Regions from separate parts of the Rhizobium sp. CFBP 13644 genome, predicted to be linked through region 2. Evidence: riboswitches for the same ligand, from Rfam matches in the RefSeq annotation. Region 2 holds a riboswitch; each other region holds the start of a gene.
The links. A riboswitch is a leader RNA that binds a small molecule or an ion and turns the genes downstream of it on or off. The one in region 2 is predicted to bind cobalamin.
Positions count from the first base shown of each region.

Region 1: another riboswitch for cobalamin. It lies ahead of IFT53_RS12930 (DUF1636 family protein); the one in region 2 lies ahead of IFT53_RS22225 (ABC transporter substrate-binding protein).
Region 3: another riboswitch for cobalamin. It lies ahead of IFT53_RS01350 (CbtB domain-containing protein); the one in region 2 lies ahead of IFT53_RS22225 (ABC transporter substrate-binding protein).

Region 1 is NZ_JACYVF010000004.1:85,963-90,320, forward strand. It holds gene cbiB (adenosylcobinamide-phosphate synthase CbiB) at 1-62, shown strand, start outside; gene IFT53_RS12920 (cobyric acid synthase) at 49-1,506, opposite strand; gene cobO (cob(I)yrinic acid a,c-diamide adenosyltransferase) at 1,510-2,127, opposite strand; cobalamin riboswitch at 2,233-2,441, shown strand; gene IFT53_RS12930 (DUF1636 family protein) at 2,553-2,972, shown strand; gene cobW (cobalamin biosynthesis protein CobW) at 2,969-4,003, shown strand; gene cobN (cobaltochelatase subunit CobN) at 4,007-4,358, shown strand, end outside.
Region 2 is NZ_JACYVF010000013.1:61,554-65,911, reverse strand. It holds gene IFT53_RS22230 (glucose/quinate/shikimate family membrane-bound PQQ-dependent dehydrogenase) at 1-1,922, shown strand, start outside; cobalamin riboswitch at 2,076-2,301, shown strand; gene IFT53_RS22225 (ABC transporter substrate-binding protein) at 2,512-3,519, shown strand; gene IFT53_RS22220 (FecCD family ABC transporter permease) at 3,523-4,358, shown strand, end outside.
Region 3 is NZ_JACYVF010000001.1:272,024-276,381, forward strand. It holds gene IFT53_RS01330 (methyl-accepting chemotaxis protein) at 1-520, shown strand, start outside; gene IFT53_RS01335 (type 1 glutamine amidotransferase family protein) at 697-1,263, shown strand; gene IFT53_RS01340 (hypothetical protein) at 1,260-1,574, opposite strand; gene IFT53_RS01345 (CbtA family protein) at 1,576-2,289, opposite strand; gene IFT53_RS01350 (CbtB domain-containing protein) at 2,303-2,485, opposite strand; cobalamin riboswitch at 2,637-2,892, opposite strand; gene IFT53_RS01355 (cytochrome c) at 2,922-3,839, opposite strand; gene IFT53_RS01360 (c-type cytochrome) at 3,909-4,340, opposite strand.

The sequences.
Region 1 (4,358 bases), on a different contig from region 2:
GCATCGCGGATGCCATGCTGCTTGGCCTCTTCGGGGTTTTGGCCTTGGTTATCGCGCTATAGCGATCAGCGCATCGAGATCCAGATGGCGTTCCAGATGTTCCGCCAGCCGGTCGAGAACGGCATCCACCTGTTCCTCATAATCAAGCGTTGAGCTTTGCCCGCCGAGGCGCTCCAGCCATGCGCTGCGCTGGTCATCATCGGCAAACAGGCCATGGACATAGGTGCCCATGACACGGCCACTGGCAGAAATCGCGCCATCGGTATGGTTGCCGATGGTGGCGAAGGCGCGGGCGGTGTCTTTGCCTTCGCTGACGCCGACATGCATTTCATAGCCGGAGAAGGAAATGCCATCAAAGCTTTGGCCAGTGACGGAGACGAGGCGCTTGTCGTCGGTCAGGACGGTCTCGATATCCAGCAGGCCAAGTCCCTCAGCGGTATGAGGCGCGCCTTCGATGCCGTGCGGGTCGGCGACCGTCTTTCCCAGCATCTGGTAGCCGCCGCACAGGCCCAGAACATATCCGCCACGGCGCAGATGCGCCTTGATATCGATATCCAGGCCAGATTTTTTCAGCGTGGCCAGATCGGCAATGGTGGATTTGGAGCCGCAGAGCAGCACCAGCGCGCAATCGCCGGGAATGGCATCGCCCGGTCTGATGCGCAGAAGTTCAACGTCTGGCTCGGCCTCCAGCGGATCAAGGTCATCGAAGTTTGAAATATGCGGCAGGACCGGAACGGCAATGCGGATCTTTGCGCCGGGCTTGCGCTGTCCGGGTCCTGTCAGGCCTAGCGCATCTTCGGCGGGCAAGCGGCTGGCATCGGCAAAATGCGGCAGCAGGCCAATGGGCCGCCAACCGGTCTGATCTTCGATGATGCGCATGCCCTCATCAAACAGCGAGGGATCGCCGCGAAAACGGTTGACGATGAAACCCTCGATCATGGCCGCGTCTTGCGTATCCAGAACGGTCTGGGTGCCGACGATGCTGGCGATGACGCCACCGCGATCAATATCTCCGATGAGAATGACTGGCGCATTGGCGGCGCGTGCAAAGCCCATATTGGCGATGTCGTTGGCGCGCAGATTGACCTCGGACGCGCTGCCCGCACCCTCCACCAGCACAAGGTCGCATTTCGCCTTCAGGTGATCGAAACTATCCAGCACTCGGGCCATCAGGCCAGCCTTCATGTGCTGGTAATCGGCGGCCTTGGCGTTGCCGATGACTTTGCCCTGCACCACGACCTGAGCGCCGGTTTCGCTTTGCGGCTTCAACAGCACCGGGTTCATATGAACGGACAGGGCAACCCCTGCGGCGCGCGCCTGCAAAGCCTGCGCCCGGCCAATCTCGCCGCCATCATCGGTAACAGCGGCGTTGTTGGACATGTTCTGCGGCTTGAACGGCATGACTGAAAGACCGCGCTTTGTGAGGGCACGCGCCAGCCCCGCCACCATCAAGGATTTGCCAACATCCGAGCCTGTGCCCTGAAACATCAAAACGCGTGCCGCCATGTCTTAAAACTCGATGCCTGACTGGGCTTTCACGCCTGCCTTGAAGTGGTGCTTTACCAGCGTCATTTCCGTCACCATATCGGCAGCATCGATCAAGGGCTGCTTGGCGTTGCGGCCGGTGACCATGACGTGAAGGCCCGGGCGGCGATTGCTAAGTGTTTCCACCACCTCGTCCAGCGGCAGATAATCATAGCGCAGCGCGATGTTGAGCTCATCCAGCACCACGAGAGCGATGGTTTCATCGGCCATCATGACTTTCGCTTCTTCCCAGGCTTTTGTCGCGGCTGCGACGTCGCGCTTCAGATCCTGCGTGTCCCACGTGAAACCTTCGCCCATGGTGCGCCATTCCACGCGGTCACCAAACAGGGCAAGCGCCTGCTGCTCGCCGGTGGACCAAGCGCCCTTGATGAATTGCACGATGCCGACACGCCCGCCGGTGCCGAGCATGCGCAGCGCCAGACCGAAGGCTGCGGTGGATTTGCCCTTAGCAGGGCCGGTATTGACCATCAGCAGGCCTTTTTCGACCGTCTTCTCAGACACTTCGGCATCCTGCACGGCTTTGCGGTTGACCATCTTGGCGCGGTGACGCTCGGCTTCGCTTTCGCTGATATCGCGGTTCATGGCGTCTCATTCCTCTTGGCGCATGCGTGTCAAAGCGGCGACTATAGCCAAAACGGTTTCCACGGCAATGATGCCGCGGCATTGACACAAAAGCCGTGCAGGGCATAAGGGTTAACCACTGACGGTCTTTTTCCGGCAACGGGAAAAGCTAAGAGGGAACACGGTTCCGTTCGCAATGCGGACCAATCCGTGGCTGCCCCCGCAACTGTATGCGGTGAGCCTGCGCCATAAGCCACTGGACATTATGTTCGGGAAGGCGGTGTCGGGCGTCTCACGCCGCAAGCCAGGAGACCTGCCGTTTCAGAAAAATGCGTCTGCCGGGCGGGGTGCTCCGGTTAGCCGGTCATATCAAGCGAAACGTGCTTTGGCGCGTGGCGTCGATATCCGCACCCCTAGAGAATTTGCAGGCGCGGAAAGTTGACACCTTGGATCTGACATCGACCCCACCAGATAAGACCGCGAAAGCAGACGGAGCCGCAGGCGTCGTTGTTTTCGTCTGCCGCAGCTGCCGCGATGAGGTTGACCCGAATGCCGAGCCGCGCCCGGGTGCCACCCTTTCGCATGCTGCTGTTGAGCTGGGCCGTGCCGAGGGCGTCGATGTGCGCAGCGTCAATTGCCTTGCCAATTGCAAGCGCGGCCTGAGTGCGGCCATGCGCAGCGCCAATGGCTGGTCTTATATGTTCGGTTCCCTAACCCAAGACGACGCTGGCGACCTTCTGGTCGGTGCACGTCTTCTGGCCTCTGCGCCGGATGGCCTGATGCCGTGGCGCGGACGGCCTGACAGTTTGAAACGCGGCCTTGTGGCTCGCATTCCCCCTTTGCATTTTACCGAGGAGACACCATGACCACGCTAGACCGCGTTCCCTGCACCATCATCACCGGCTTTCTGGGCGCTGGCAAAACCACCTTGCTGCGTGGATTGCTGGAAAAACTGGATGGAAAGCGGCTGGCCATCATCGTCAACGAGTTCGGCGATGTCGGTATCGATGGCGAGATCCTCAAGGGTTGCGGCATTGAAAGCTGCCCGGAAGAAAACATCGTGGAGCTGGCCAATGGCTGCATTTGCTGCACGGTGGCGGATGATTTCCAGCCGGCTATCGAGCAGATTTTGAGCCGCGAGCCCCGCGTCGAGCATATTCTGATCGAAACATCGGGCCTTGCGCTGCCAAAGCCTCTGGTGCAGGCTTTCCAGTGGCCAGCCATCAAAAGCCGCGTGACGGTGGATGCCGTTGTGGCTGTTGCCGATGGTGCAGCCCTTGCCGAAGGCATGGTTTCGCATGATCTGGAAGCGCTAGCCGCCCAGCGCCAGAATGACGAGGCGCTTGATCATGACGACCCGGTCGAAGAAGTCTTCGAAGACCAGATTGCCTGCGCCGATCTCATCGTGCTGACCAAGGGTGACCTGCTGGATGCCGAGGGTCTGGAGCGCGCCAAGGCGCATATCAATGCCCATCTGCCGAAGGCCTCGAAGATCATCGTCGCATCCAATGGCGTGATCGACCCGGCTGTGCTGATTGGCCTGGGACTGGCCGTTGAAGAGGATATCGACAACCGCCACACGCACCACGATGACGAGGAAGACCACGACCACGACGAGTTCGACAGCTTTGTCGTAGAACTGGATGCCGTGACGGATGCGGACGCGCTGGCCGCAAGGATTGCTGAAACGGCTGCCTCTGAAAACGTGCTGCGGATCAAGGGCTTTGTCGAGGTTTCGTCAAAGCCGATGCGTTTGCAGGTTCAGGCCGTGGGTTCGCGGGTCAACCACTATTTCGACCGTCCCTGGGGTGCGGGTGAAGAGCGTCGCAGCCGTCTGGTCGTGATCGGTGAGAAGGGTCTCGACCGCGCGAAGATCGAGCGGATGCTGGCAGCCTGATCCATGCACATTCTCGCCACCACATCCTCGTCTCTGGACGACCTGATCGAGCCGGTTGATCTCAACCAGCCGAGGGCGGATGTGGTGGTGATGTCCTTTTCGGCGAGCGATCTGGCCGGGCTGGAGCGTGGATGGGCTGTTGATGGCGACAGCGTCTCGATGGTCAGCGCCAACCTGTCCGAGCTTCGCCACCCCATGTCCGTCGACCTGTGGATGGAGAAGACGGCAGAACACGCCAAGCTGATCCTTATCCGGATTCTCGGCGGTGCGGATCGCTGGCGCTATGGCGTGGATCAGCTTTCCAGAATGGCACGGCAACGGGGCATAAAGCTGGTGCTTCTGCCCGGTGAATGCA
Region 2 (4,358 bases):
ATGACATGGAAGGCGCGCTGCCCACCGACGTGGTGACCGCGTCGCCTGAGTTCGGAAATCCGGTTCCCGATAATGAATGGCATCAATACGGCCGAACCTCGTATGGCCAACGCTATTCGCCGCTGGCGCAGATCAACACGCAGAATGTCGGCGATCTGAAGGAAGCCTGGCGCTACCAGACCGGCGACGTCAAATTGCCTGATGATGTCGGTGAGACAACATATCAGGTGACTCCCTTAAAAGTCGGCAATTCGCTTTACCTTTGCACACCGCATAACTGGGCCATCGCGATCGATGCGGCCACCGGCAAGGAAAAGTGGAAATATGATCCGAATGCAGGTTTGAACCCGGATCGCCAGCACCAGACATGCCGGGGTGTGACATATTACGCGGATCCGGCTGCACAGGCAGGTGCCGCCTGCGCACAGCGTGTCTATCTGCCGACATCGGATGCGCGTCTGATTGCGCTTGATGCTTTGACCGGGCTCGTGTGTGAAGGTTTTGCCGATAAGGGCACGCTGCAACTGGCCAACGGCATGAAGTACAATCCAGCAGGCTACTATTACTCAACATCCCCGCCTGTCGTCGTCGGCAACAAGATCATCATCGGTGGCGCGGTCAACGACAATTATTCAACGCAGTCGCAATCCGGCGTCATCAGGGCATTCGATGTTAACACCGGTGCGCTGATCTGGAACTGGGATTCGGGCAACCCGACCCAGACACAACCGCTTCAGGCTGGTCAAACCTATACGACCAACTCGCCCAACAGCTGGTCCATCTTCAGCGTCGATGAAGCGCTGGGTCTCGTCTATATTCCGCTGGGCAATCAGGTTCCAGACCAGCTCGGCATGGGCCGCAGCGAGAGCGTCGAAAAGTACTCGTCCTCCATCGTTGCGCTCGATATCAACACCGGACAGGATCGCTGGGTCCGCCAGACGGTGCACCACGACCTCTGGGATATGGATGTTCCCGCACAGCCCGTGTTGCTCGATATTACCAGACCGGATGGCCAGTCCGTTCCGGCTTTGGTCGGACCCACAAAACAGGGCGATATCTATGTGCTGGATCGACGAAATGGTGAGCCGCTGCTGGGCATAACGGAAGAGAAAGCACCAGGTGGTGCAATCCCTGAAGATTTCACGTCTCCAACGCAGCCGACATCCGCTTTGTCGTTCAAGCCAGAGCCGCTGGTTGAATCGAACATGTGGGGTGTCTCCATGTTCGACCAGCTGGCCTGCCGGATCAAATTCCATCAGTTGAACTATGAAGGCCGCTATACGCCGCCATCGCTTAACGGCTCGCTGATTTATCCCGGCAATTTCGGCACCTTCAACTGGGGTTCTGTTGCTGTCGATCCGGAGCGGCAGGTCATGTTTGGCATGCCGACATATCTCGCCTTCACGTCTCAGCTCGTGCCACGCGACCAGATTCCGCCCAAGGGCCAGGATGAAAAGGGTAGCGAGCAGGGTCTGAACAGAAATGATGGCGCGCCCTATGGTGTGTTGATGGGACCCTTCCTCGGACCGCTCGGCATTCCATGCCAGGCTCCGCCATGGGGATATGTTGCGGGTGCTGATCTGCGAACCGGTGACGTTGCCTACAAGCACAAGAACGGCACCGTCTATGACATGACGCCGCTTCCCCTGCCTTTCAAGGTTGGCGTTCCCGGCATTGGTGGACCCATGATTACCAAGGGTGGCGTTGCCTTCCTCGGTGCGGCGGTGGACAATTATCTGCGCGCCTATGATCTGACCACGGGCAAGCAGCTTTGGGAAGGTCGTCTTCCAGCCGGTGGACAGGCCACGCCGATGACCTATGCTATGGATGACGGAAAGCAGTATGTGGTGATGGTTGCAGGCGGCCATGGCTCCGTCGGCACAAAGCCCGGTGACTATGTCATCGCCTACACGCTGCCATAACAGCTACAAGATTGATAATTCGAGATGGAAGCCGGGAAGAGATTCCCGGCTTTTTCGTGCGATAGGATGAGCCGTGAAACATCGAAAATCAACGCTTGCAAGTCGATATGTAATAACATAACAATTATTCGACTTGACGGTATGTCGCGATTGCGTCTAACTGGTTGCGACGGTTCCAAGCGAGCAATCGTGAGGAATAATAGGGAATACGGTGAGGACCTACATCCGATGCCGTGGCTGCCCCCGCAACTGTGAGCGGATTGTCGAGCCCTATGACGCTTTTTTAAAAGTGTCATGCCACTGCAAAGCGATTTGCGGGAAGGTTGGGCGAAGGCGCAAATCCGTGAGCCAGGAGACCTGCCGTCATATGTTCAATCCAATTCGCGGGCGGGGATGCCCGGAACAGGAGACGTCGTGATTGCATCGAGCGCTAGCCTGCGCCTTATTCATCTGCCATGTCCCGGTTTCAGATCGTCCCAACGTCCCGTCTTTGCGGGCTGACAGTCTAAACATGTTCATACCCAGTTGCGCCTTGCGCAACTCATGACGATCGGGGACTATCGAAATGACATTACACTTCAGGCACGCCATGGGCGCTGCCATCTTCGCGGTTGCAAGCTCGTTTGCGGCGCTGCCTTCTGCCCATGCGGCGCAGACGTCCTATCCTTTGACACTCAAGAATTGCGGTCGGGATGTCACCTTCACGCATGCGCCTGAGCGCACCGTCGCCGTTGGACAGAGCACCACGGAAATTCTCTATCTGCTGGGCCTTTCAGATAAGGTTGTCGGCACGGCGGTTTGGGTCGGCCCTGTGATCAAGGGCTATGAAGAAGCCAATGCCAAGATCGACCGGCTTGCGGATAATGACCCGAGTTTCGAGAGCGTTCTGGCCAAGAAGCCAGACTTGGTAACGGTGCAATATCAATGGCATGTCGGCCCGGAAGGTGTGGTTGCCAAGCCTGAACAGTTTGAAGAACTGAAGATCCCGGTCTACACATCGCCCGCCGATTGCACCGGCAAGGACAATTCCGGTGGTGGCGATGGCGTGCGCCATTCCGTGTTCACCATGGACCTGATCTATCAGGAAGTGGCCGACCTCGCGCAAATCTTCAATGTTCAGGACAAGGGCGAAAAGCTGGTGGCCGAACTGAAGGCCCGCGAAGAGACCGCTCGCAAGAAGATCGTTTCCGCCAAAGGCCAGCTTTCCGCAGTCTTCTGGTTCTCCAGCGCAGAGCTTGCAATAGACCCTTACGTTGCAGGCAAAAACGGCGCACCCGGCTATATCATGTCGGCACTCGGCATCAAAAATGTCATAGAAAGCAATGAAGAGTGGCCGACGGTCGGTTGGGAAACCATCGCCAAGGCTAATCCCACAATCGTCGTGGCGGGCAAGATGGATCGCAGGCGCTTTCCGGCAGATGATGTCGCGCTCAAGCAGAAATTCCTGAAGGAAGATCCGGTTACGAGCCTGATGCCATCAGTCAAAGAGGGCCATATCGTCACCATGGACGCACAGGCGATGAACCCCACGATCCGCACCATCGATGGTATCGAAGTTCTGGCCGACGCTATCGTCCAGCTTGGGCTTTCCAACTAGGCCATGGGTGCCTGTTTCACAATAACCCGTGCCGTCTTGCTGGCGGCCGGGCTCCTGGGTCTGGCGCTCTGGCTCGGCGCAGCCATTGGCGAGACATCCATTTCCATGGATGTCGTTGCCAAGACGGTGGCAAACCGTGTGTTCGATGCCGGCTATCCGCTGGATGCGATCGATGAAGGCATCATCTGGAACTACCGCCTCAGTCGTGCTGTGGTTGCGGCCTGCTGCGGTGCAGCCCTTGCGTTGTCGGGCGTCGTGCTTCAGGCGCTGTTGCGCAATCCGCTGGCCGACCCCTATATTCTGGGCATTTCAGCCGGTGCATCGACGGGCGCGGTTGGCGTTGCCATTCTCGGCTTTGGCGCTGGCATGCTCACCATGCCGCTCGGCGCGTTCCTCGGTGCGCTCACAGCCTTTGCCCTCGTCAGCCTGCTGGCCTTGAGGGCTGGCAGCGGAAACAGCGCCATCATTCTGGCGGGTGTGGCGGGTTCGCAGCTTTTCAATGCCATCACCTCCTTTATCGTGACGAAGGCTGCCAATGCCGAACAGGCGCGGGGCATCATGTTCTGGCTGCTCGGCAATCTCTCCGGTGTGCGCTGGCCAGATGTGTGGCTGGCCTTGCCGGTCACGCTTATCGGCCTGTTGGTCTGCCTGTGGCATGCGCGTGCGCTGGATGCCTTTACCTTCGGCTCCGGCTCCGCTGCCTCGCTCGGCATACCGGTTCGGCGCGTCTACATCGTACTCACTGGCATCTGCGCGCTGATGACGGCCATCATGGTCAGTATTGTCGGCTCCATCGGCTTTATCGGTCTTGTCATTCCCCATGCAGCACGCATGATTGT
Region 3 (4,358 bases), on a different contig from region 2:
GAAAATCGGTCAGATCATCTCTGTCATCGACGAGATCGCCTTCCAGACCAACCTACTTGCCCTGAACGCCGGTGTTGAAGCTGCGCGTGCCGGTGAAGCGGGTCGTGGCTTTGCTGTGGTTGCACAGGAAGTTCGCGAACTGGCCCAACGCTCGGCAAATGCTGCCCGCGAAATCAAGGGCCTCATCACCACCTCGGCAGATGAAGTCAAGGGTGGGGTATCGCTGGTTCTGTCGACCGGAGAAGCGCTGAAAGAGATCGAAGAACTCGTCAACCGCGTCGATGACCATGTCACGACCATTGCACGGGCCGCTGCGGAGCAATCCATGGCGCTCGGAGAGATCAACAGCTCGGTCAACCATATGGACCAGATGACGCAGCAGAACGCCGCAATGGTGGAAGAAACCACCGCCGCCAGCCAGATTCTGGCCGACGAAGCGCGCCAGTTGCATGCCCAGCTTGAGCGTTTCCGGTTGGAAAGCAACGGTCAGTCAGGCCAGCGCTACCGCGCAGCAGCCTGAACAGGACAACATTGAATCTAAAGAAAGCGCGGCATCTGATGCCGCGTTTTTTGTTGCGCAAAGCTTAAGCCATTTCCCTCAAGAGGTCTCGCGGCCACCCCCCTGCCAGTTTCAGCCTTTTTGCTCAAAAGCTTTTCCGATAGCATAGCAAACATCGATGATTGCAGGAGATGACTATGCCCCGTATTGCCTTGGCACTGACCGAGGAATTTGCTGATTGGGAGCCCGCTATTCTGACGGCAATGGCGCGCGGTTATTTGGGCGTCGATATCTTCACCGCATCCCCCGATGGTGCGCCCCTCACCTCCATGGGTGGGCTGAAGATCGTCCCGGATACGACTTATGACGCACTGGACCCGGAGACTGTTCACGCGCTGGTCATTCCCGGCGGCTTGATCTGGGAACGGAAAATGGCACCGGATTTTACCGATCTCGTCCACCGCTTTCGCGCGCAGCACCGTTTGGTGGCTGGCATTTGCGCAGCAGCGAGTGCGCTGGCCGGAACGGGCGTGTTGAACCACGTGGCACACACCGGAAATTCCGTGGCATCACACTCCACCTACATCACCTATGAGGGTGCCGAACACTACCGCGAGCAGCCCCAGGCCGTCAGCGACCAAGGCATCATCACGGCACCTGGAACCGCACCTGTGAGTTTCGCGAGCGAAATATTGAAAGCGCTCGATCTCTGGGGGCCGGAGGCGGAGGCCGAGATGGCCGGGTTTGCGGCGGAGCATCTCTAACGGCGGTCAAGCACACGACACGCACGCGCAGTCCCCTCAATCGGATTTTCTGTCATCGCGCGCCTGACGTCTCTGCTGTTGATGTGCAGGCTGCGATCGGCGGGAAGTTTCAGGCTGCTGATCTTGGCTGAGGCGGCCTTGAGAAAGGCCTCCCGGTTCTCAGCAAAGAACTGAAGACACGCGGCCTTTTGCGGCTCTTTGCCCAGCAAAGCCTTGAAGGCCAGCCGGTGCATGGCGCAGGGCGCGCCATGGCCGGGAACGGAAAAACGCAAGGCATCGAGCCCGTCGCTCCATTCACTTGCGGTTTCCATATTATCTCGCAACGTCGACACGTTTGAGAAGATGGCCGCTCAAGGTTCCCAAGATGATCCAGAACACGAAGCTGGTCACGGTTGCCAGAACGACGAAACGGCGCTCCAGCGGCAGAGGTGCCAGCGCGTGTTCACCCGCTGGCGGCAAGGGCGCGCCGATGATGTGGGGAGCGGCCATCAACACCAGAGCCAGAATGACCGCCCATGCTTCCGCCCGTTTGAAGGCAAGTAGCGCCAGACCGCCCGCCGTGGCAGCAACGGTTGCCACCCACCACATCTGACGCGCACCAAGCTCTGCGGCGGGGCTGCCGGGCAGTTCCGGCGGCAGGCCGATGGCCGGGGCCAGCATGACGGCGGCAAAACCGGCAAGGCCCCAGAGCAGCCCTTCCCGCCAGCCGCCTGCGGAATTGCGCAAGGAAATCAGAGCCGTGAGCACCAGCGCATAGCCGATGGCAGTCAGCACATTGGCGGCGATGGTGTACGCATTGCGCTCGAAGCCATCGGCGGGCGCCCACGCTTCTGGATCGTGGTGATGATCTGCGGGTGCGCCCGCCTCATGGGTGTGCGCATGCGCAACCTCTGCGCCGCGGCTTTCGAAGGTTTCGGCCTGAAGGATGAGCGGCGTGGTGCCGATGGCCTGCATGGCGCTGACGGCCAAACCGGCAATCAAGCCCACCAGAACGGCGGTGAAAACGATATTACGGAAAAATGGCATGATCTTCCTCCCCTCAATGGCAAGGGAAGGCGTTGGCGTGGCGCGTATCATGCGCGGCATTGTGCACGGCTTCTACCTGCGAGAAGCCGACAAAGCCCACGATAAACAGGCCGAGCAAGGCTGCTGTCAGCGATTGCGCAAGTCTTGAGGTTGAGGACGAGACGGCGCTTGCCGCCGTATTCTGGTGGATAGACATGGTGACCCTTTCACGTGCGGGTGGGCGTCATTCTGATCAAAAGACCCACGACCGCATTCAACATTCACCACGGGGAAAAGAGACACAGGGTCTTGAAGGCGGGAATATCCCGACCTGAAAACCGTGCTGTTCCGGACACCCCGCCGGCATTGACGACACTTCCGTGATGGCAGGTATCCTGGCTTGCGGGTCACAACCTTGAAAACACCTTCCCGGTCCTTTGTTTCGCATCGTGCTTTACGAAATCCCGGAGAATTTCGTGCCGATGGGCCAGACCAGTGGCAATACGTTTTCAGGCTCTCCGCTCACAGTTGCGGGGGCAGCCACGAATCAAAGCTTGAGGCTCCTATCGTGTTCCCTTTTCACTTTCCGGGCGAACCGGAAAGACCATCACACAACCGTTATCCTGCGGACGGGTTGAGGAGTCAATGGCTTCTCAGGGAGAAGGAAGTGCCTTGAGATAGGCCGCAATGGCCTGGCGGTCTTCGGCAGGAAGACGGGCCATATTCTGCTGGACTTTGACCATGGATCCACCGGCACTATCGAAGTCCGGCGTGAAGCCGGTTTCCAGATAATTGGCGATATCCGCTTCACTCCATGAGCCGATGGTCTGCGATTCCGGGCGAATATCGGGAATGCGCCCCTCGCCTTCCGGGTTCGGTCCACCGGCAAGCCACTGGCCCTTCATGAAGCCGCCCAGCGCATCTCGCGGGGTATGGCACTCGCCGCAATGGCCGGGGCCTTCCACCAGATATTGGCCGCGAACGACCTGCGCATTCGCATTGGCAATCTCGACGCGCGGTTCGCCCTTATCGAAATACAGGAACTTCCAGCCGCCAAGAACAAGCCGGATGTTGAAGGGAAATGGCAGATCGTGGCCGGGCGCATCATTGGTGCTGGCGGGCAAGGTTTTCAGATAGGCGAAGAGGTCGTTGATATCCTGCGGGGTCATCCGCGCATGGGAATTATAGGGAAAGGACGGATAGAGGTGCTCGCCATCCTTGCCCACGCCCCGCGTCATGGCATCGCCAAACTGTGCGAGCGACCATGCGCCGATGCCGTGCTGCGGATCCGGCGAAATATTGGGCATGTGGAACGTGCCGAACGGGCTTGGCAGCGCCTGCCCACCGGCAAGCGTCTTCAGCGCATCGCCCGTCGCATCCGGGGCGGCGTGACAGCTTGCGCAGCCGCCTGCCCAGAACAATGTCTCGCCATTGGTAAGATTGGGTTCGCCAAGGTTGGCCCAATGGCTGGGTGCCTGGCGCTCAGGCGCGGTGACGCCCATGAAAATTCCGAACCCGACGGCCCCGGCAACAACAGCACCGCCCGCCAGCTTTGCCCAAATGGACGCCATCGCCGTTTCCGCTTCTTAAATGGATATCATGAAAAAGGCCCGCCGAAGACCGGCGGACCGATGGGCTGATTACTTCTTGACGCGGTAAGCCTGATGGCAGCTGCTGCAATCGGCACCCAGCGTCTTCAAGGCGGCGCCGACGCTGGCCTGATCTGCTGGCAACTGTGCCAGAACCATGTCTGCATCCGAGCTCAGCTTATCGGACTTCGCTTTGAAGTCTGCGAAGTTCTGCCAGATGGCAGGGGAAGCAGAGCCACCTTCAGAACCTGCGGGGAACTGATCCGGGAAAGCCTTGGCATTGGCGCTGATGGTGGTGACAGCGGTTTTGACTGTTTCCGCATCATAGGGCTTTTCGCCCTTGGCGATGGCACCCAGCGCTCCCATGGCACCGCCGATACCCTTCATCAAGCCTTCGCGCTTTTCAACCTCGCCGGCTGCGGAAACCGCACCGGCGCAAAGACAGCCTATCATAATGGATGCGGCAATCGTTCTAAGCTTCATCATGTCTCTCCTGGGTCC